Regions from separate parts of the Salicibibacter cibi genome, predicted to be linked through region 1. Evidence: riboswitches for the same ligand, from Rfam matches in the RefSeq annotation. Region 1 holds a riboswitch; the other holds the start of a gene.
The links. A riboswitch is a leader RNA that binds a small molecule or an ion and turns the genes downstream of it on or off. The one in region 1 is predicted to bind glycine.
Positions count from the first base shown of each region.

Region 2: it holds a riboswitch for glycine, as region 1 does, so the genes downstream of both, gcvT (glycine cleavage system aminomethyltransferase GcvT) here and glyA (serine hydroxymethyltransferase) in region 1, are expected to answer to the same signal.

Region 1 is NZ_CP054706.1:2,950,423-2,961,124, reverse strand. Features, by position in the region: gene HUG20_RS14715 (amino acid kinase family protein) at 7-459, shown strand; gene lipA (lipoyl synthase) at 479-1,399, shown strand; glycine riboswitch at 1,505-1,611, shown strand; glycine riboswitch at 1,615-1,689, shown strand; gene glyA (serine hydroxymethyltransferase) at 1,759-3,012, shown strand; gene HUG20_RS14700 (serine dehydratase beta chain) at 3,027-3,548, shown strand; gene sdaAA (L-serine ammonia-lyase, iron-sulfur-dependent, subunit alpha) at 3,567-4,424, shown strand; gene gcvH (glycine cleavage system protein GcvH) at 4,439-4,813, shown strand; gene dsdA (D-serine ammonia-lyase) at 4,842-6,197, shown strand; gene infC (translation initiation factor IF-3) at 6,765-7,286, shown strand; gene rpmI (50S ribosomal protein L35) at 7,303-7,503, shown strand; gene rplT (50S ribosomal protein L20) at 7,538-7,894, shown strand; gene HUG20_RS14665 (NAD(P)H-binding protein) at 8,093-9,019, opposite strand; gene HUG20_RS14660 (TetR/AcrR family transcriptional regulator) at 9,091-9,663, opposite strand; gene aceA (isocitrate lyase) at 9,871-10,702, shown strand, end outside.
Region 2 is NZ_CP054706.1:1,464,764-1,475,465, reverse strand. Features, by position in the region: gene gcvPB (aminomethyl-transferring glycine dehydrogenase subunit GcvPB) at 1-1,376, opposite strand, end outside; gene gcvPA (aminomethyl-transferring glycine dehydrogenase subunit GcvPA) at 1,401-2,762, opposite strand; gene gcvT (glycine cleavage system aminomethyltransferase GcvT) at 2,810-3,907, opposite strand; glycine riboswitch at 4,119-4,213, opposite strand; gene HUG20_RS07540 (DEAD/DEAH box helicase) at 4,359-6,002, shown strand; gene HUG20_RS07535 (YqhG family protein) at 5,980-6,765, shown strand; gene HUG20_RS07530 (DUF2759 family protein) at 7,077-7,247, opposite strand; gene HUG20_RS07525 (MBL fold metallo-hydrolase) at 7,365-7,997, shown strand; gene HUG20_RS07520 (DUF2626 family protein) at 8,038-8,280, opposite strand; gene HUG20_RS19960 (YqzE family protein) at 8,392-8,580, opposite strand; gene HUG20_RS07510 (hypothetical protein) at 8,754-9,125, opposite strand; gene HUG20_RS07505 (prepilin-type N-terminal cleavage/methylation domain-containing protein) at 9,104-9,568, opposite strand; gene HUG20_RS07500 (type II secretion system protein) at 9,547-9,867, opposite strand; gene comGD (competence type IV pilus minor pilin ComGD) at 9,842-10,303, opposite strand; gene comGC (competence type IV pilus major pilin ComGC) at 10,284-10,586, opposite strand; gene HUG20_RS07485 (hypothetical protein) at 10,583-10,702, opposite strand, start outside.

The DNA.
Region 1 (10,702 bases):
AGAAAGATGCCAATCGATGGTGGGGGAATACCCGTCATTTGCAAAAGTGCATATGCCGATGTGGGGATCGAGGCTGTTATTGCTAAAGACCGCAACGGATGTAAGTTGGCTGAAGAGATTGAAGCGGATGTACTCATGGTTTTAACGGATATTGACTATGTTTATGTAAACTACGGGAAAACAGTTGAGAAAGCTTTGAAAAATCTTTCTGTTGATAAATTGGAAAAATCGAAGAAGGTCACTTTAGTAAAGGGAGCATGGTCCCAAAAGTTGAGTCTGCACTGTCTTTCGCCAAAACCGGTGGCACCTCCATCATCTGCGCTTTGGATAAGGCAGAGGAAGCCCTGCAGGGGAAAACCGGCACAATCATTACTGCTACTGAAAAAGGCGTCACTGTTGGCTAAATACAGAGAAAAAGTGACTGTACAGTTGTCTCTGTTCTTCGATATTATGCGTTGAAGGGAAAGGATGTGATCAAATGGGGAAAAAAGAAGCGCATGTTCGCAAACCGGATTGGCTAAAAATAAAATTAAATACAAATGAATCCTATAAAGGCCTTAAGAAGATGATGCGCGAAAAGAAATTACATACGGTCTGTGAAGAAGCGCGCTGTCCAAATATTCATGAATGCTGGGCAGTAAGAAAAACGGCCACATTTATGATCCTCGGGGATGTATGCACGCGCGGGTGCCGATTTTGTGCGGTGAAAACCGGACTTCCCAATGAACTTGATTGGGGCGAGCCGGAACGAGTTGCCGAGTCCGTGGAACAAATGGGCTTGAAACACGTCGTTATTACGGCTGTTGCCCGTGATGACCTTAAAGACGGAGGTTCACGGGTGTACGCAGAAACAGTTCGCGCCGTCCGTCGCCGCAATCCGCTTACGACGATTGAAGTATTGCCTTCGGATATGATGGGGTTGCACGACAATTTACAAACGCTCATGGAGGCTCGCCCGAATATATTGAACCACAATATTGAAACGGTCCGGCGCTTAACGAAGAAAGTTCGTGCACGCGCGACGTATGATCGTTCTTTGGAATTTCTTCGCTATTCCAAGGAATTGCATCCCGATATTCCGACGAAATCAAGTCTTATGATCGGCCTCGGGGAAACGCCCGAAGAAATCGAAGAAGTCATGGATGATTTGCGTGCCCACGATGTGGATATTATGACGATCGGACAATATTTGCAGCCGACGAAGAAACATTTGGATGTGCAAAAATACTACACACCCGAGGAATTTGCGCGGTTTAAAGAAATTGCTATGCAAAAAGGGTTCCGTCATTGTGAGGCAGGACCCCTCGTTCGTTCTTCTTATCACGCCGATGAACAGGTTAATAAAGCACAGGTATGGCAAGAAGCCGCCAAATACCAAGGCAACGAGGTCTCTATATAGTATATAGAAATCTGATGAGATAAGAATGTTTAAATAATTTTTAAAATAATGTTGCATTAAGACAATTGCTTTGCTAAGATAATAACAAATTAAATAAATTTGCGAATGATTATTGTGGGAGAGACCGACTTAAGCGTCGGCACCGAAGGGGCAATATTCACATAAAAAACCTTGTGAATGAATCTCTCAGGTAAAATGACTACAATGGGACGCAGCTCTGGAGAGCGCTAAAGCCACCAAAGGGGTAGACTCCGTATACGGAAGTTGAACTCTCAGGTACAAGGACAGAGAAAAGGTGTATATACCTTTTTCTGTCCTTTTTTATTTACCCAAAAATAATTTTAAATGGAGGGGTTTTGATGAGTTTAAAAGAAAACGACGCGACCATTTTTTCGGCTATTGAGGAAGAGCGGCACAGACAACATGACACGCTTGAGTTAATTGCATCAGAAAATTTTGTGAGCGAGGACGTCATGGAAGCCATGGGATCGGTGATGACGAACAAATACGCGGAGGGCTATCCGGGACGAAGGTATTATGGCGGATGTGAGTACGTGGACATTGCCGAGAGTACGGCAATCGAACGATTGAAAGAGCTTTATCAAGCCGATTATGCGAATGTGCAACCTCATTCCGGAGCATCCGCCAACTTGGCTGTTTATTACTCACAGTTAACACCCGGGGATAAGGTGATGGGGATGAATTTATCCCACGGAGGGCACTTGACGCATGGCAGTCCTGTCAGCATTTCCGGCAAGTGGTTTGATGTTGTTTCTTATGGTGTCAGGGAAGACGATCACTTCATTGATTATGATCAATTGGAAGAACAAGCAAAAAAAGAAAAACCAAAACTCATTATCGCCGGTGCAAGTGCTTATCCACGGGTCATTGACTTCGCAAAATTTAAGGAAATTGCGGATAAGATTGATGCAAAATTGATGGTCGATATGGCGCATATTGCCGGACTTATTGCATCCGGCATTCATCCGTCTCCGGTGCCTTATGCGGACGTTGTAACCAGCACGACACATAAAACATTAAGGGGGCCTCGCGGAGGGTTTGTTTTAACGAATGACAAAGAGATGGCAAAAGGGATTAACAAGGCTGTTTTTCCCGGCCTGCAAGGCGGACCATTAATGCATGTGATTGCCGCCAAAGCCGTTTCTTTTAAAGAATCCCTGCAACCGTCATTCAAAACGTATGCCAATCAAATTGTGGAAAACGCAATCACACTCGGTGACACGCTAAAAGAGAACGGCGCTGCCCTCGTTTCAGGCGGAACTGACAACCATTTATTGCTTGTCGATGTACGGCCGTGGAATCTTACTGGAAAAGAGGCGGAGCAATTGCTTGAAAAAGCCGGCATTACGGTCAATAAAAATACAATCCCGTTTGACCCGGAAGGTCCGTTTGTGACGAGCGGCATTAGAATCGGCACGGCGGCGCTTACGACACGGGGAATGGGAAAACAAGAAATGATCAACATCGGCGAAATTATTGCTGATGTTCTGGGAAGTAACGGCAATCCCGATGTCTTGGAACAGGCGAAAAACAAGACGAAGGATATTTGCAAAGCCTTTTCTCTTTTTCAGAAAGAAGCAAGCGTACGATAAAGGAGGATCGAAACATGGAATTTCAAAGCTGTTTTGATATTATCGGCCCCGTCATGGTGGGTCCGTCTAGTTCTCATACGGCGGGAGCGGTTTCCATCGGTCGATTTACGTACGAACTCCTCGGCGGGTGCAAACCGGAACAGGTTCGCATTACCTTGTACGATTCGTTTGCCCAAACGTATCAAGGCCACGGCACCGACAAAGCGCTTCTCGGCGGCTTGCTCGGGATGGGAACAGAGGATGTTCGGATTAAAGACGCCTTGGCGATCGCGAATGCAGAAAACATCGATTACCAGTTTCTGCTCGAAAAGGATCAATGTCCTTATTACGATCATCCGAACACGGTAATTATCGTTGCCGAGGCCGGATATCGACACGTAAAAGTGGGTGGTGTTTCTCTTGGCGGCGGTTTGTCACATATCTTTTTCATCAATGATGCGGAAACGACGATTCGTTTAAGCACAGATGACGACTTTCGTTCGATATGTAATCGTCTGCCTTTATATATGCTCACGAATGAAAAAAAGGAGGTGTAACGCGTGCAAGTTGATTCGATGGAACGTTTGCTTTCCCACTGTGAGACGAAAAACGTAAGCATTGCTGATGCAATGATCGACATGGAAAGCGAAAAGACGGACATGACGCGTGAGGATATTTTCAATAAAATGAAAGATCGCTTAATTAAAATGCAAGAGGCCGTCGAAGCCGGCAAATCGGACGGTTCCCCTGCTCCAAGTGGCATATCAGGGGGAGATGCCCTGAAAATGGGAGCGTATATCGACCGTGGGGACACCCTTTCCGGCCCGCACATTACCGGGGCGATGCGTTACGCGATGGCAACGTCTGAATGCAATGCCCGAATGGGCGTTATTGTCGCGACCCCAACGGCAGGTTCAGCGGGCGTACTTCCGGGGATCTTGTTTTCCCTTCGCGACAACGATAATTATTCCTTGGATGCGCTTGCGTATGGATTGTTTACGGCCAGTTGCCTAGGCTATATTATCGCCAATCGCTCGTTTATTTCAGGTGCTGCGGGCGGCTGCCAGGCAGAAGTCGGTTCTGCAACAGCAATGGCCGCGAGTGTAATCGTGGAATTAAAAGGGGGGACCCCGAGGCAAGCCGTACACGCGACCGCGATGGCGATGAAATCATTGCTTGGCCTCGTGTGTGATCCGGTTGGCGGTCTGGTGGAAGTTCCATGCATTAAACGGAACGTCATCGGCACATCGATCGCATTTTCTTCCGCGGATATGGCGCTCGCGGGTATTGAAAGCCGTATCCCGTGTGATGAAGTCATCGAAACGATGTATAGAGTCGGGAGTGAAATGCCTCGAACCTTGCGGGAAACATCCCTTGGAGGTCTTGCGACCACACCAACGGGCGAAGACATCAAACGTAAACTATATAGCTAAAAGGAGTACCTATGATGAGTAAATGGTATAGCAAAGAACATGAATGGGTAGAAACGTTAGAAGAAGGCATTGTTCGTATCGGAATATCGGATTACGCGCAACAGGAACTTGGAGATATTGTTTTTGTGGAAATTCCGGAAGTCGATGAAGAGGTTGCCGCGAACGAAAGCATCGGTACCATTGAGTCGGTAAAAACGGTTTCGGAAATATACGTTCCGATTTCCGGAACGGTTGTGAACATAAATGAAAGATTGGAAGATGAACCGGAATTAGTCAATGCCTACCCGGAAGGTGAAGGCTGGTTGATCGATGTGAAGTTGACTGACCGGGACGAACTTGAAGATCTAATGAATGAAGCGCAGTATCATGCTTTTACCGAAGAAGACTAAGTCGTTCTTAGCCGAGGAGGGTTTGACCATGAATAATCAGGTGTTGGGTGAGCCAATGGCAAGTTGGACAAAAGCATTCCCCCTTCTTGAAGATATTACAGCGTTAAGGCCGGTATGGTGGGAAAATCCATTCAAACAAAAATGGGCGGATGCCTCTGCTTCCGGTTTCTCCGTAAGCGAAGCAGATATGGAAGAAGCAGCGGACATGTGGGCAAGGTTTCGGCCGTTTATTGAAAGGGAGTTCCCGGAAACGAAAGAAAATGGCGGAATCATTGAATCTCCCTTACGCTCCATTCCGAATGTGAAAACGCACCTTGAAGATCATTATAAAGGAAACATCGAAGGGACTTTGTATTTAAAATGCGACAATGAATTGCCGATTGCCGGATCCATAAAGGCGCGCGGCGGGATTTTTGAAGTACTCAAATACGCGGAAACGTTGGCCATTGACAATGGGTTGATCACAAAGCAGGAAAGCTACGAAAAATTTGCCTCTTCTGCTTTCAAGCGTTTTTTTAATCAATACGCTATTGATGTGGGTTCTACCGGCAATTTAGGCCTTAGCATCGGGATCGTCAGTTCCGTGATCGGCTTTGACGTCTCGATCCACATGTCTTCGGATGCCAAACAATGGAAAAAAGATTTGCTAAAAGAAAACGGAGCTAACGTTTATGAATACAGCGCAGATTTCAGCAAGGCGATTAATGAGGGGAGAAAATTATCCCTCGAGAATCCGAACGGCTATTTTATCGACGATGAACATTCGCGGGACTTGTTTTTAGGTTACAGCATCGCAGCCTACGAATTGAAGGCGCAACTTGACGAACAAGACACCCGTGTGGATAGCGACCATCCGCTGTTTCTATATCTTCCTTGTGGCGTGGGAGGATCGCCGGGGGGATTGACTTTTGGCCTCAAACAATTATTTGGCGATAACGTTCATTGTTTTTTTGTTGAACCTACGCATTCTCCCTCCGTCTTAATTGGCCTTTTGACGGAAAAACATGAAAAGGTCAGTGTCCAGGATTTTGGCATCGACAATGTAACGGAAGCGGACGGCTTGGCCGTTGGAAGACCTTCAAGTTTTGCGACGGCAATTAGTGAGAAACTCATAAGCGGCGTTTATACCATCGAAGACGATGAGCTGTTTAGAATGCTTTCCCTACTGATGAGCTCTGAAGGTGTAAAAGTGGAACCCTCTGCCGCTTCCGGTTTGCAAGGGCCGATACAATTATCAAAACATCCATCCTATATCGACAATCACGGTTTATCCTCCAAGATGAAGGAAGCGACACATGTGGCATGGGCAACAGGGGGGTCGCTCATTCCGGAAACAGATTGGAAAAGCCTTTATCAAAAAGGGAGAGTCTTGTTGGGCAATTGAAAAGGAAAATCCGGTAATAGTTGGTACAATGAAAGGTATTGCACTTCGGCATGGAAAGAATTCTCGATCATAGGTACGTTGAAGAACTCAATGTACCCCGAGCAGATGAAAAATGTTGAACAGAGGTTAGAAGTACAATGAAAGCCCCGGAAAACGTGAAATAAAGGCCAACTCACACCGGGCGTCCATATCCTCTTGACATTCACGTCCTCGGATTGTACACTGGATAAAGAATTGAACATGTTGCACACAAGCAGAAGCGCCCGCTTCTCACCTGATCGACGCCTTCGGGTTGTTGACTGGTCGGCAATCGAATGAATCGGATTGGATAAGTGGGTGTCGTGTGTAGTGCGGCACTCACTTTTTTTACGTGTGCAAAGCTTTGCTGTGTGCATGTTGCAATGCAATTGTCGGCACATTTCTATGGGTTATTTTTCGCAGGAAAGAATGTATAAATTAGCTTTCTTTCCTGCATAAGTGCAACTAAGGTTTTTCGCCGTAAAAGCTTGGCGAAAAGCCAAGTTTTCTAAAAAAATTTAATGGAGGTGGCTCTTTATTCGTAAGGATATGAAGCTTAATGACGGGATTCGCGCCCGCGAGGTTCGCCTCATCGACGCGAATGGGGACCAAGTGGGGATTGTATCGAAACGGGAGGCATTGGATCGTGCTGAGCAAGCGGAACAGGATCTTGTTCTCGTCGCACCGAATGCGAAACCGCCGGTCTGTCGCATCATGGACTACGGGAAATATCGCTATGAGCAACAGAAAAAAGAGCGTGAAGCGCGTAAAAAACAAAAAGTCATCAATGTGAAGGAAGTGCGATTGAGCCCGAATATTGATGAGCATGACTTTAATACGAAGCTTCGCAATGCACGTAAATTTTTGTCGAAAGGCGATAAAGTAAAAGCTGCCATTCGTTTCCGCGGTCGCGCCATTACGCATTCATCCATTGGTCGAGAGATTTTGGAACGTCTTGCAGAAGAAACCAAAGACGTTGCAGCTATTGAAACAAAACCCAAAATGGATGGGCGCAGCATGTTTTTGATGCTTGCCCCCAAGTCAGACCAAGACAATAAGAAAAAGTCGTAGCAAGGAGGAAATTGTCATGCCAAAAATGAAAACTCACCGAGGAGCAGCCAAGCGTTTTAAGCGTACCGGCAGTGGAAAACTGAAGCGCAATCATGCGTTTACTAGCCACTTGTCCCGTAACCAGACGCAAAAACAAAAACGGCATTTACGAAAAGGCACGGTAATGGATAAAAGTGACCAACAGCGTGTCGAACCATTGCTCCCATACAAAAAATAAATCAACAATCGAGAGTGAATAGGAGGGATCGACGATGCCTAGAGTTAAAGGCGGAACAGTCGCCCGTAGTCGTCGAAAAAAGGTTTTAAAACTTGCAAAAGGATATTACGGATCGAAACATCGTTTATTTCGCACGGCCCAACAACAAGTGAGAAAATCACTTCAATATGCATACCGTGATCGACGCCAACGCAAACGTGATTTCCGAAAACTATGGATTACACGTATCAATGCGGCCGCTCGTGTAAACGGACTTTCGTACAACCGTCTCATGCATGGATTGAAGCAAGCGGAGATTAACGTTAACCGAAAAATGCTCGCCGACTTGGCAGTGAACGATAAAGATGCTTTTGCAGACCTTGCCGAAAAAGCCAAAGCGGAATTGAATTAGAATGAAGAACGCGAACCTGAATCGGGGGTTCGCGTTCTTTTTGGTAAGGATCGGAATAGTGTGCGCACAAGATAGAGTGTCATTTTTCCGCCAATCTGCATTCTAATTGCAACGCTGCGTAAATGAGGGACGCCAAGCAATCGGTTCATTTTTTCCTTAAACATAGTAAAAGAACGTGATGGGGTGTGTTTGTGTATGTTACTGTTCATAGGCTGCCATCGTTTCACGTATACCCTGTGAATAAGGGGTTTTTGGCACTGGACCTATCAATTTTTCATATTTCTTTCCGCTTAAAATAACCGGGTCCTCATTGAGGTATTGCATTTCCGTAAACTCGCGCATTTGTTTGTTAAAGAAACCTAAAAACCGAATCATGCTTTTTGTGATGGTGGAGACCCGTTTCTTATAGTCCGCCATAGAACGTACGATTTCTATAATTTCTACACCTGTTATCGTGTCATACGCGGGGATATTCCAATTTTGATTATACACATCATCACGAAGAGCGAGTTCAATAATGGCTTTTGCGCCATCAGGTGTGTAAATATGTTCTCTGGCTATGGATGGGTTTCCTACGAAGCTTGTTCGTTTATTCGCTGCCACAGATTTAAGCGTGTAGTTCAGCGGAGCATTTTCGGCATGTGGACCATAGTAATCAGGGAAATGTGCGATCAGATAAGGTACTTCGGATTCTTTGAACAGGCGCTCCATCTGTAAGCGGATTTTTCCTTTTTTAGTATGAGGGTGTTTGGGCGTTGTTTCTTTCGTTTTATCGCTGTCACCTCTCCCATACGCGTAAATATTGTCTGCGACGGCCAATTTTGCGGAGTGATTTTTTGCGGCGGCAATGATATTTTGATTCATTGTGGGAAGTCTATATTCCCAGTCTGCATAAGGAATGTTTATGGCATGAAAGATCAGGTCAACGCCGTCCGCTGCTGCATGAATGTCATTGGATGTAAAAATATCACCGGGGTGTATTGTTACCGTCGAATGACGAGAAAACATTTTCTCGAGTTTCGCGTGAGACCGCGCGAAAGCTGTAGCTTCGATGTTTCGTTCCGTTAATTCTTTAATAATGGCGTGCCCCATACCGCCAGTTGCTCCCAGAACCAGTGCTTTCATCCTTATTGTAACTCCTTTGCAATTAATTGACCACTGTTCAAATAGATATAAAAAATAAGGCATTGCAAGCCCTATTTTTTTGTGAAACTTAATAATAAATCTACATGCGTTTCGGCAAGATTTTTCACATCTGAAAAAGTCGTGATATGGCGCAAATAATGGGTAACAAATCCGTGCAGTGCTAAAAAAATGGACCATATTTCAGAAACTGCCATTTGCCTTTCACTATATTTGGCCACGTGATGAGCAAAATTTTGATATGTTTTCATCGGACTTTCATTAATGAATTGGCGAACTTCCTCGTCTTTGATTAAAAACATAATTTCATAATGGCTTTGATGGGTGAGGCCAAATTCGATGAAGCCAAGACAAATGTGTCTAAGTTTACCAATGTTGCTTTTTTGTCCGGCTACTGCCGCTTCAATCTTTTCATCGAGCATGACAAAGTACACTTCAACGAGTGCATAAAACAATTCGGCCTTATTTTTGAAGTGATAATAAATCGAGCCATGACTATAACTTAACTCCTTGGCAATTTGTCTCATAGATACGTGCTGATATCCTTTCGCTGCAAATAAATCTTTTGCGGCATCCAAAATGATATCACGTGTAAGTTCAGTGTTTACAGCTTTTCTGGCTGACACGGTGATCCCTCTTTCATTTAACCAGTGGTCAATTAAAGTATACGCTTTAATTTTTTACAAAGTCAAGTACAAAAAATTTTTATATAACACTTGAATCATAATCAAAACTGTTATATATTAAAAGCATCAGTTATTAACTGTAGTAACACAGTGTGAAAAAGCTGCGATCGGGCTTTTGCGCATGTGAATTAGGAAAGGAGAATGGGTATGGCATATCAATCATTTGAGCAGCAGGTGGACGAATTAAACAGACAGTGGGAAACGGAGGAGCGTTGGCAAGGGGTAAAACGCCCGTACACGGCAGAAGATGTCGTTCGTCTTCGCGGTTCTTTGCAAATTGAACACACGCTTGCCCGTAAAGGGTCGGAAAAGCTTTGGGATAGTTTGAAAAATGAAGATTATGTAAATTCTCTCGGTGCACTTACGGGGAATCAGGCCGTTCAACAAGTGAAAGCCGGATTGAAAGCGATCTACTTAAGCGGATGGCAAGTGGCGGCTGACGCCAACCTTGCAGGGGAAATGTATCCGGACCAGAGCCTTTATCCGGTGAATTCCGTTCCGCAAGTTGTTAAACGGATTAATAATGCGTTGGTGCGTGCCGATCAAATTCAGCATATGGAAGGCAAAGGGGATCTTGATTATTTTGCACCGATTGTTGCAGACGCAGAAGCGGGTTTCGGCGGTCAGCTGAATGTTTTTGAATTAATGAAAGCGATGATTGAAGCAGGTGCTTCCGGGGTGCATCTTGAGGACCAATTGGCTTCAGAAAAGAAATGCGGACACCTTGGCGGAAAAGTATTGATTCCAACACAAAACGCAGTAAGAAATCTTGTGTCTGCACGTTTGGCCGCTGACGTTTCCGGTGTGCCGACTGTATTGCTTGCGCGTACAGATGCAGACGCAGCAGACTTGATTACCAACGATGTCGATCCTGCCGATGCAGAATTTATTACCGGAGAGCGAACGGATGAAGGTTTTTATCGGACAAGAGCCGGTATCGACCAGGCGATTGCGCGCGGGTTGGCTTATGCGCCTTACG
Region 2 (10,702 bases), 1.5 Mb from region 1:
AGTACAAGATCCGGATCTTCCTCTGCTTCTTTGGCAATCGCGATCATTGCGTCCGCAAACTCATCGAGCGTTTCTTTCGCTTCCGTTTCGGTAGGTTCGATCATCATACACTCTTCCACATTGAGCGGAAAATAGATCGTTGGTGGATGCATCCCGTAATCGAGCAAACGCTTGGCGATATCAAGCGCGCGCACACCCAGTTTCTTTTGCCGTTTTGCCGATAAAACAAACTCATGCTTGCAATATTGCGGGTAAGGAATATCGTAATAAGGTTCCAGCCGTTTTCTTAAATAGTTGGCATTTAAAACGGCGTCTTCAGATACTTGGCGCAGGCCGTCCGGCCCCATGGAACGGATATACGCATAGGCACGGACATTAATGCCGTAATTGCCATAGAACGGTTTAATGCGCCCAATAGACTTCGGACGGTCATAATCCCATTTATACTGCCCGTCTTCTTTCACAAGCAATGGCCGGGGCAAATATGGAACAAGTTCCGTTTTCACGCCGACGGGGCCGCTTCCCGGGCCGCCACCGCCATGCGGGCCGGTAAACGTTTTATGCAAATTCATGTGAACGACGTCAAAGCCCATGTCTCCTGCCGTTGCTTTTCCTAAAATCGCGTTGGAATTGGCACCGTCGTAATATAACTTGCCGCCCGCGCCGTGAACGATTTCAGCCATTTCCGCAATGTCTTCTTCAAAGAGTCCGAGCGTATTCGGATTCGTAAGCATTAATGCTGCTGTATCCTCACCGGTCACTTCCCGCAAATGGTCCATATCAACGAGTCCTCGTTCATCCGTCTTAACCGTCACCGGGTCAAAGCCAGCCACACTTGCCGAAGCCGGATTCGTACCGTGCGCAGAGTCCGGGACGATCACTTTCGTACGGTTAAAATCTCCGTTCGCTTCATGGAAGGAGCGAATCATCATGAGCCCGGTCCATTCCCCGTGGGCACCGGCTGCCGATTGTAACGTAACTTCTTTCATGCCGGTGATCGCAGCGAGCGACTCCTGCAACTCGTGCATTAATTGCAGTGCCCCTTGCACGTGCGATTCCGGCTGATAAGGATGAAGGTGGGCAAGGCCCGGCATCCGGGCGATCACTTCATTGATTTTCGGATTATATTTCATCGTGCAGGAACCGAGTGGATAAAAGCCGGAATCCACACCGAAATTTCGTTTTGACAGTGCCGTGTAATGGCGCATCAGCTGTAGCTCCGACACTTCCGGAAGTTCAGGTTCCGTTTTTCGCACATAATCATCCGGTAATAACGCTTCCACATCGACCTCCGGAACGTCATTTTCAGGCAACGATGCTCCGCTGCGGCCTTCTCTGCTTAATTCAAAGATGAGCGCTTGTCCTTTCCTTTTCATAAGGGATGTCACTTCCTTTCCGTCTTATTGGGTTGCCGTTTCTTTTAACGCTTCCACAAACTGATCGATTTCCGCTTTCGTGCGCAGTTCCGTCACGCAAACGAGCATGTGATGATCTTGTTCCCCATTAAAGCGACCCAAGTCCAATCCGCCGATCATTCCCTTGGAAAATAACGCTTGATTTACGTCTTTTACCGAAGAACCAACGTCGATGACAAATTCGTTAAAATGCGGACCGTCATACACGAGGCTAAAGCCGGCGGCCTGCAAAGACGTTTTTGCGTAATGGGCCTTTTGCATATTTTGCACAGCCATGTCTTTAATGCCATGTTTCCCGAATGCAGCCAAGGCTACCGACGAAGCGAGTGCGTTTAATGCTTGGTTGGAACATATATTAGAGGTGGCTTTGTCCCGTCGAATATGCTGCTCGCGTGCTTGGAGCGTTAACACATATCCGCGTTGCCCTTCTTCATCGACCGATTCACCGACAAGTCGGCCCGGCACCTTTCTCATAAAAGCTTTTTTCGTGGCAAAATAACCGCAGTGCGGACCGCCGTACTGCCCCATAATGCCAAACGGTTGGGTGTCGCCTACGACGATATCCGCTCCAAATTCACCGGGTGGAGCGAGGACACCGAGCGCAAGCGGGTTGCTTTTTACGATCAGCAACGCATCCACGGCATCTGCCGCTTCACGAAGTGCTTTCAAATCTTCGATCGTTCCGTAAAAGTTCGGATACTGCACAACAACACCGGCAACATCATCATGAAGCATATCTTTTAACGATTGGACATCTGTTTTTCCTGCATTGCTTGGGATCGTATTCAAGGTAAGCCTCGGACCGTTCACAAACGTTTGCACCACGTCTCTTGCTTCCGGATGCACGGTTTCGGAGATCAATATCGTCTGCTTTTTCATTCTCTTCTGGGTGGCGGCCATCAATGCTCCTTCGGCAAGGGCGGTGTGGCCATCGTACATCGATGAATTCGCAATTTCCATGCCGGTGAGGGTTGCAATCATGCTTTGAAACTCAAAAATCGCTTGCAATTCTCCTTGCGAAATTTCAGGTTGATACGGCGTATATGCCGTGTAAAATTCGGATCGTGAAATGACCGCGTCCACCGTCGACGGGATATGATGGTCATATACGCCGGCACCGAGAAAGGAAGGGTAATCTTTCACCGCTTCATTTTTAGAAGCCAACGATTGGAAATGCTCGACAAGTGCTCGCTCCGACAAAGCCTGTCGTATGTTCAATTCCGACCGGGAACGGACGTTGTCCGGTATATCGGAAAATAATTCGGGAACGTCACTCGCTCCCACCGTCTCCAACATTTCCCGGCGATCATTTTTTGTCATCGGTAGATAGCGATGGGTTTTTTCCATCTTGAATCCCTCCAGTTATCTTTTATCCATCTGCATCCCAACACTTATCATCGGGAATAAAACGGCGTCAGTACCACTTTGGCTCTTCGTTTGCGTTTTCGGACATCTACGATAATTTCGGTATCGTTGGAAGCATACTCCGTTTTCACGATCGCAAGACCGAGATTTTTTCCGAGCGTCGGTGACTGCGTCCCGGAAGTAACATGTCCGATTTCATTATCGTTGTCATCAAAAATGGGATAATTCGTGCGCGGAATCCCTTTGTCTATCATCTCAATGCCAACAATCTTACGAGCCGGTCCATGTTCTTTTTCTGCTGCCAGCGCTTTCTTCCCTATAAAATCAGCGTCTTTGTTTACTTTCACCGCAAAGCCGAGCTTTGCTTCCAAAGGGCTGATCGTCTCCGTAAGTTCTTGGCCGTACAACGGCAAGCGAGCCTCAAAACGAAGCGTATCCCTGGCACCTAACCCGCAAGGTTTAATGCCAACGCTTTCACCGGCGGTAAGCAACGCGTCCCAAATAGCGCCGGCATCTTTCGTCCCGCAGTAGATTTCATACCCGTCTTCCCCGGTGTAACCGCTACGGGACACGATTGCACTTCGGCCGTCAACAGCTACGTCCGTCTGAAAGCGAAACGTACCGATCGCCCCCACGTCTTCATCTGTTAATGATTGCAATACCTCAACCGCTTTCGGGCCTTGCAGCGCAAGCAACGCGTAATCATCGGAAACATCCGTCACCGTCGTACCCGCTTGCGCGTGTTGCTTGAGCCAAGCGATATCTGTCTCGCGATTGGCGGCATTGGGGATGACCATGTATTTTTCGGGTCCCATTTGATAGACGAGAAAATCGTCCACTATTCCGCCATTTTCATTGCACATCAATGAATACTGAGCTTTGCCCACTTCCAATTTGGAAGCATCGTTCGTCAAGATTGTTTGTACGGTGTTAAATGCAGATTCCCCTGCAATCAATGCCTCCCCCATATGGGAAACATCAAAAAGGCCAACCGCCTCCCGCACCGCACGGTGTTCCGCTTTGATGGAATCGTATTGGACAGGCATTTCAAAGCCTCCGAACGGAACCATCTTCGCCCCCAACGCCACATGCCTATCATAAAGAATGGTGCGCCGCTTTTCTGTCAAGTCAATCTCCCCTTTTTATATTTATTAGAAAACTTGGTCTTCACAAAGCTTTTATGACGAAAGCCTTCGTTGCACCATGCAGATAAAAAAAGACAGAACTCTCCAACGTTTATCGTTGAAAAGCTCTGTCGGTCTACCAGAAAGTTTCTTTTTCGCCGCATTTGGCAAAAATTGTCCTCGTTGGTGGCCGCGAGGGCGCTCTCCAGAGTCGCGTCAAACAGAAGTACATGTGCCTGAGAGATTCACCATTCCGGTTTGCTCCTTCGGCGCCGTTCTGGGAAGAACGGTCTCTCCCTCTGTCATCATTCGCTTATTCCAATGTATAAAAACGCTCCACATTCACACACTAACATAGTTAGGAAAGCCTGTTGCATTTAGTGTAGCACGTCATTTATCCATTGCCAATCTTTTTTATACTTTAAAATAAAAATAAAGGGAAAAAGGGGTAATTATGTACATAGATATCCATTTCTCCGCCGACTGGGAGGACCAATTTAAACAAGCATTGCATCATGAAGGCCCATGGTCTTCATGGGAAATGTATCAACTTGCTTATGAAGCACAAACGCACAAAGCGGTCCCATCCTTCGACGGACTCGTCGCTCCCACGCATTTGCCGGAACTTTCCTTGTATGATCATCAATTTGAGACAGCAAGGCGTGTCGTTGAAGATATGAACGGGAAAGCCATCCTCGCTGACGAAGTAGGGCTTGGGAAGACGATAGAGGCCGGTCTTGTTTTAAAGGAATACATGATACGAGGCCTCGTCAAAAAGGCGCTTATTCTATCCCCGGCGTCCCTGGTGAATCAATGGACGCAAGAGCTTAATGAAAAATTTTACATTCCTGCCGTCTCCCAAAAGAAAACGTATGTATGGGATCGGTGCGATGTCGTCGTCGCTTCGATGGACACCGCCAAACATTCCCCCCATCGGGAAATCGTACTCGAGCAACCTTATGACATGATCATTATTGATGAAGCACATAAGTTAAAAAATGCCAACACGAAAAACTATGCATTCATCAAAGCGCTGAAAAAACGCTTTTGTTTACTATGTACCGCCACCCCTGTGCAAAACCGGATCGAAGAACTGTTTCACCTCGTTTCGATTTTGAAACCCGGACATCTTGGCGATGAAAAAAGCTTTAAAGCCAAGTACAAAAACGATACAGAAGCAACCGAAGACATTCAGAAACTCGTGCAAAACGTGATGGTCCGCAACCGCCGCGACAATACGAACGTGTCCTGGACTCATCGGCATGTTGAAAATGTAAACGTGGAAATGTCGAAAGAAGAACGCGCCATGTATGATGCCGTGTGCGATTTAAAACAAACAGTGCAAGACCTCCACGGTTTTTCATTAACGACGTTACAAAGGGAAGCATGTTCCAGCAAAGAAGCCTTGGGGGTGACAATTTCAAACATGATGAAAAACGGGATGTTAAACGAAGCACAAGCTACTCCCGTTGTTCACGCCATGCATGAAATCCAAACAAATGCAAAAGCGGAGCAAATGTTGAAACAACTCCGGGCTTCTTCGGAAAAAACGATTATTTTCACGGAATACCGGGCAACCCAACTCTACCTGCAGTGGTTTCTTGCCCAACATAAAATAAAATCGGTCCCGTTTAGAGGCGGATTTAAACGCAGCAAAAAAGACTGGATGCGCATGCTCTTTCGTGATCACGTCCCGGTCATGATTGCCACTGAAGCCGGCGGCGAAGGGTTAAACTTACAATTTTGCCACCATATGATTAATTATGACCTTCCCTGGAATCCGATGCGCGTGGAACAACGCATTGGAAGGATTCACCGCCTCGGCCAAGAACATGATGTACACATTACGAATTACGCAATTGAAAATACAGTAGAAGCACGCATCCTCAACCTCCTTTATGAAAAAATCAATATGTTCGAAGGCGTCATCGGGCGTTTGGACGACATTTTGGAACGCTATTCCGGACAGGAATTGGAAAGATACGTAGAGGATGCTCTGGATTCCGGCACAGAAGGCGAGGCACGGCTCAAATTTCATCATTTAACCGAGCTCATGAATCAGGAGGGAGATCAACATGGAACAGGCAGAAGTTCATAACTACCTTCGCCGTTTTTTTCACGCCGGAGGAGCAGGGCTGTTACAAAACACACCGTCCAAACTGGAAGTTCAACTCAATAAAATGCTCGATCTCGAGCTCATGAACCGCCCATTTTACTGGCATTATTTAGAAAAAACCGGCGGGGAACCGAAACCATTGAAATTGAACTTGTCTACGGATATAAGGGCTGATACACCTTCTGCAGAAAAAGTGCATTTCGGCTCTCCCCGTCTTCATCAAATTTTTTCTTCCGCTGCTGAAAAGGGCGCAGTCACACGGCTTTACGAAAATCATCATGAAAAAAACCAGACGCCCCTATACCCTTGGCTCGGGTTAAACGTGCGCATTTCCTACACTTGCCACCGCAGACGCGATATCATCCGCAGCTTTGGCATTCAATTAATTAGCGGGGAAACCATTGATCTTTTCATGAAACGACTGGCGCCACTCCCGCTCGTTTCTGCGATCCCCGATTATACGTTTACAATGGCCCATTTGATTCAACCGATGAGCGCCGTACAAAGAATCAAAAAATACCTTCTCAATGATATTCGCAACCAAAAACACGCTTGGGCTAATGAAGCCACCAATCGAATGGAAGACGATTTAGCCTTGCTCGATCGCTTTTATGAAACGTCCGATAAGGAAAACGATGATGCATATAGCTTGGAAAAAGAAGCGATCCATCAACAATATCAACCGGCGATCGAGCTAACCTTTATTAACGGTGGCATCTTTTATTTGCGAAAGGATACATACTAGTACAGCATGGCTGAAATAAAAGGTCGCACCTGCAAAGGCCACTGAGGCACGGGTTGATTTGGGTTGCCCTTCTTTGCACAGGCTTCTATCGTTCTGAAATCTGGGTGATCGCCGAAAATAGATCGATGGGCGGCTGCTTGCGGTCGATTGACACGGACCTTGCCCGATACTGGGTGACCGAGTAATTCAACCACTCAACACTAGATGAGAGTTTGGAAGTTAGAAGTGAGAAAAACCCTCTCTGTCCAGCCTCTAACTTCTAACTCTCCAATCTTTAGAAAAGAACACCCGTCATTGCGACGAGTGTTCCTCTACATTTCCGGTGCTCCACTTACAAGCAAAGTCATTAAACCAAAAAAACCAAAGACAAGAATGCTGAGTGCCGAAAATCCGACCCCGATAAAGTTTCTTCGTTTTAACTCACGGAAAAAAGCAAAAACCGAAAGAACAGCCACTGCCGTAACGATTGATCCCACTGCCATATCCATTCTCTCCTTTTCGTATCAATGATGTCCATACATACGCTTTGCTTATGTTTCGTTTCTTTCATTTTTTCATGTACAATGGTTTATAGATTTAAGAAGGAGTTGATTTTCATGATGAATTGGAAGCAAGCCCCGTTGGGCCCTGTACAAACCAACGCCTTTGTCCTTTACAACGAAGAAAGGGAAGCGGTTATCTTTGATCCGGGCGGGGACGGCGAGTCCTTTGCAGCTGCCTTGAAAAAAGAAAACCTAAAAGCCCTTGCCATTCTTTTAACCCATGCACATTTTGACCACATCGGTGCCGTTGACCATATCCGCGATACGTTTAACATCCCGGTTTACCTTCACCAACGTGAAGCGCACTGGTTACAAGATCCCGCGAAAAATCTTTCGGTCAACATGAGTCCCGAAGGTATAACCGCGCGTCCTGCCGAGCATTTAATCGACAGCGAGCAAAGCTTAACCGTAGGCCCTTTTGCTTTTCGGATATTTGAAACCCCGGGCCATTCACCGGGAAGTGTCTCATACTATCACGAACCTACCGACACGGTTTTCTCCGGCGACGTCCTCTTTCAAAGCGGCATCGGACGCACCGATCTCCCCGGCGCCGATGAAACCACCCTTCTCAGCAGCATCCATCAAAAACTTTTGGAACTCCCGGAAGATACAACTGTTGCTTGTGGCCACGGACCGGTTACAACGATTTCCGCCGAAATGGACGGCAATCCGTTCCTTAATGGTTTATAGGGAGAAGGCGGTTAAAGAAGCCGCCTTTCATGGTCATGCTTTAATGACCAAGGGTTGGTTCCATGAGAAAAATCGTATAGTAAGAAAAGCCAACCATAAATAAAGTTAAGTAAGCACCGAATATGTATAAATATGTGCGTTCGGTAAGCCCCATAAAACCAAGCCCTACGAATGCCGCCGTATTAGCAAAGAATAACAGGGACACTTCATACATTTCTCCCACAAAAAATAATACGGCGAAGACCCCTGTCCAAAAAGCCATCACACGGTACATGCGACTCATCTTATTTTCCTCCTCCACTTCTCATCATGTTCCTGTTCTTATTATATATGAGTGATGGATCAATTGTAAATTACTTTCTCCTGTTTCACGTGACAAAACGACAAATATTTGTCACCTTGATTTGCGCATACTAATTTTTATCGCAGTGGGAATTGCTCCGAATACAGTGAATAACCGCGATTTTTCTTTTTTCTTTAACTTCCGCCGCTGTTTTCGGCTCATCTCTTTTGGAGCGGCAAATCGGTCAAGCCTGCGTAAAAAGGATTCAACGAGGTATTTAAAATAAGGGTTTGGATTCATGAGATGGGCACTCCTTCCATTCCTTTTGGTATATAGCTTGCCCGTTTATTTCTTATTTTATCCGGATCATGAATGCAACACTTTCCATGCGAAATTGGCTAAGGTTTTGTACGGCGCGGGCAATAGCGCAAATAAACGTACAGCGCTGACCTTGATCAGCGCCGTCATTTATTTCATTCGTCCTTTTTTCCATTTTCACTATCGGTTTTTTTTACGTAGTAGTAATGCTGCACATTCCCGCCCCCGTCGACTTCCGCATTCAATATCACCACTTCATAATCGCTTCCGTTTACCGAGGACAAGCGATAATCAACGGTACCCTCTTCAAACTCCCAAAAGCCACTGTCCGACGTACGATCGTCTCTATATGCTTCCCACCATTGCTCTTCCCCTTTCTCCAACAACAGATTTGCGACCATAAACATTCGCTGGGCCTCTAAGCCTTCCCGTTCGAATGTGAGCAACACAGCCTGATGACCGACCATGCCGGCTATTACAAGGCATAGAACGAGAACAAACGGCATTATAGCTCCCTTTTGATCCAAATGTCTTCCTCCTCGGGTGCCCTGGTCGGACGCAACCACTTCTTATATTGCTTCTCGTTCGCGTCAACGGTAATCATCACCCCGTCCGATACAAGTTGGGCATGAAATCCGTCGATATTTTGCAAAACCGAATGGCCGCCGATTCTTCCGCTTCTGATCAAACTGCTTCCGCTTCTTCTGTAGCTGCGTTCTACACCGTCGATATCCGTGATGATCAACCTGTTTTGTTCGACTGCATAGCCACGCGCATATTTTGTCTCTTTTGAGATTTCTTGAAACCAGGTCTGGATTTCCTGATCATTGCGCGACAAGTCTGAACCCGGGGAAGTCGCCGTTTGCAAAAAGACAGGGACTACCGCGATCACAATGAAGAACAAAAACATAGCAATGACCATTTCCAAAAGTGTAAAGCCCCGGTCGTTTACAGAGGAAACTCGAGACATAAATCCTTTTCCCTCCCTGCCGGCCCTTGCCAATAAATACAGGTCATTCCGTTTTCATTACGAACAACATAAGACGTATCGGCAACCGTAACAGTTTCAATGTCGTGATCCTCAAGCTCGTAGCCCACTCGCTCGATGATGCGATAAGCGTCGCGCTCCGCTTGCACTTCCGCCCGTTCGGTATACAAAATCGATACTAAAGGAATGATGCCGGCCGTTGCTACGGATAAAAGCAAAAGAGCCGTTATGACCTCCATTAACGTAAATCCTCCATCAGCTATTTTTTTCAACTTTTTCAACGTAAAACCTCCCGGAACCAACGAGAAACATCGCACGGTAAAATTGATCGCTGCTTCGTATTGCGATTTCACCGGAATCGTCCGTATTCCCACTCGGTCGAAAACGAATGGTTTCCGGGGACATCGACACGCCTTGAAAATAAACATGCTTCGGAAACGGGACACGCTTCATGGTTTCTCCATCTACCACAACTTGATAACTGCCCGTGGCATTCTGGATATCGAGCCGAGCATTAACCGTTTTCCCCATCGCCTGTTGTTGGGCATAATGGAGATCTTGCTCAAATTCGGAAACAAACGCCTCCATTTCCCGCCCTTCGTCTTGCTGAACATAGGAGAGTGTCGGTATGCCTAAGCAGATCGAGAAAATAAGCAAAACGACGACGAGTTCCATGAGCGTGTGGCCATACTCGTTGTTATTCATTAGCGCTGACATTTCCATTATCATCGAGGTTCAAACGGCTTCCATCCGGACATGTAACGCTGTCCACATAATCGTTGTCGACTAAAACACTTAAACTGCTGGGATAATCGCCCGTTTCTACCATGTAACTTCCGACTTGCGCCTGCACCAAATCAACGGTTGCTTCACAGCCTTTGCTTTGGGCGACGTTGCTGTTTTGCACCATGTTTGGGATTGCGACAAGCAGTAATATGGAAATTATTAACAAAACGATCATCATCTCGATCAGCGTAAAGCCGTCATCCTTTTTTTTCACCGTGTGCCTCCTCCTTTGCGGTTGTACACGAGTGTGACCAGTTTTTTGGTATCGTCATGTTGTTGATATTCCAAGCAATTGATACATTTTTCCAAATAAATCATGCGGGCTTCCAT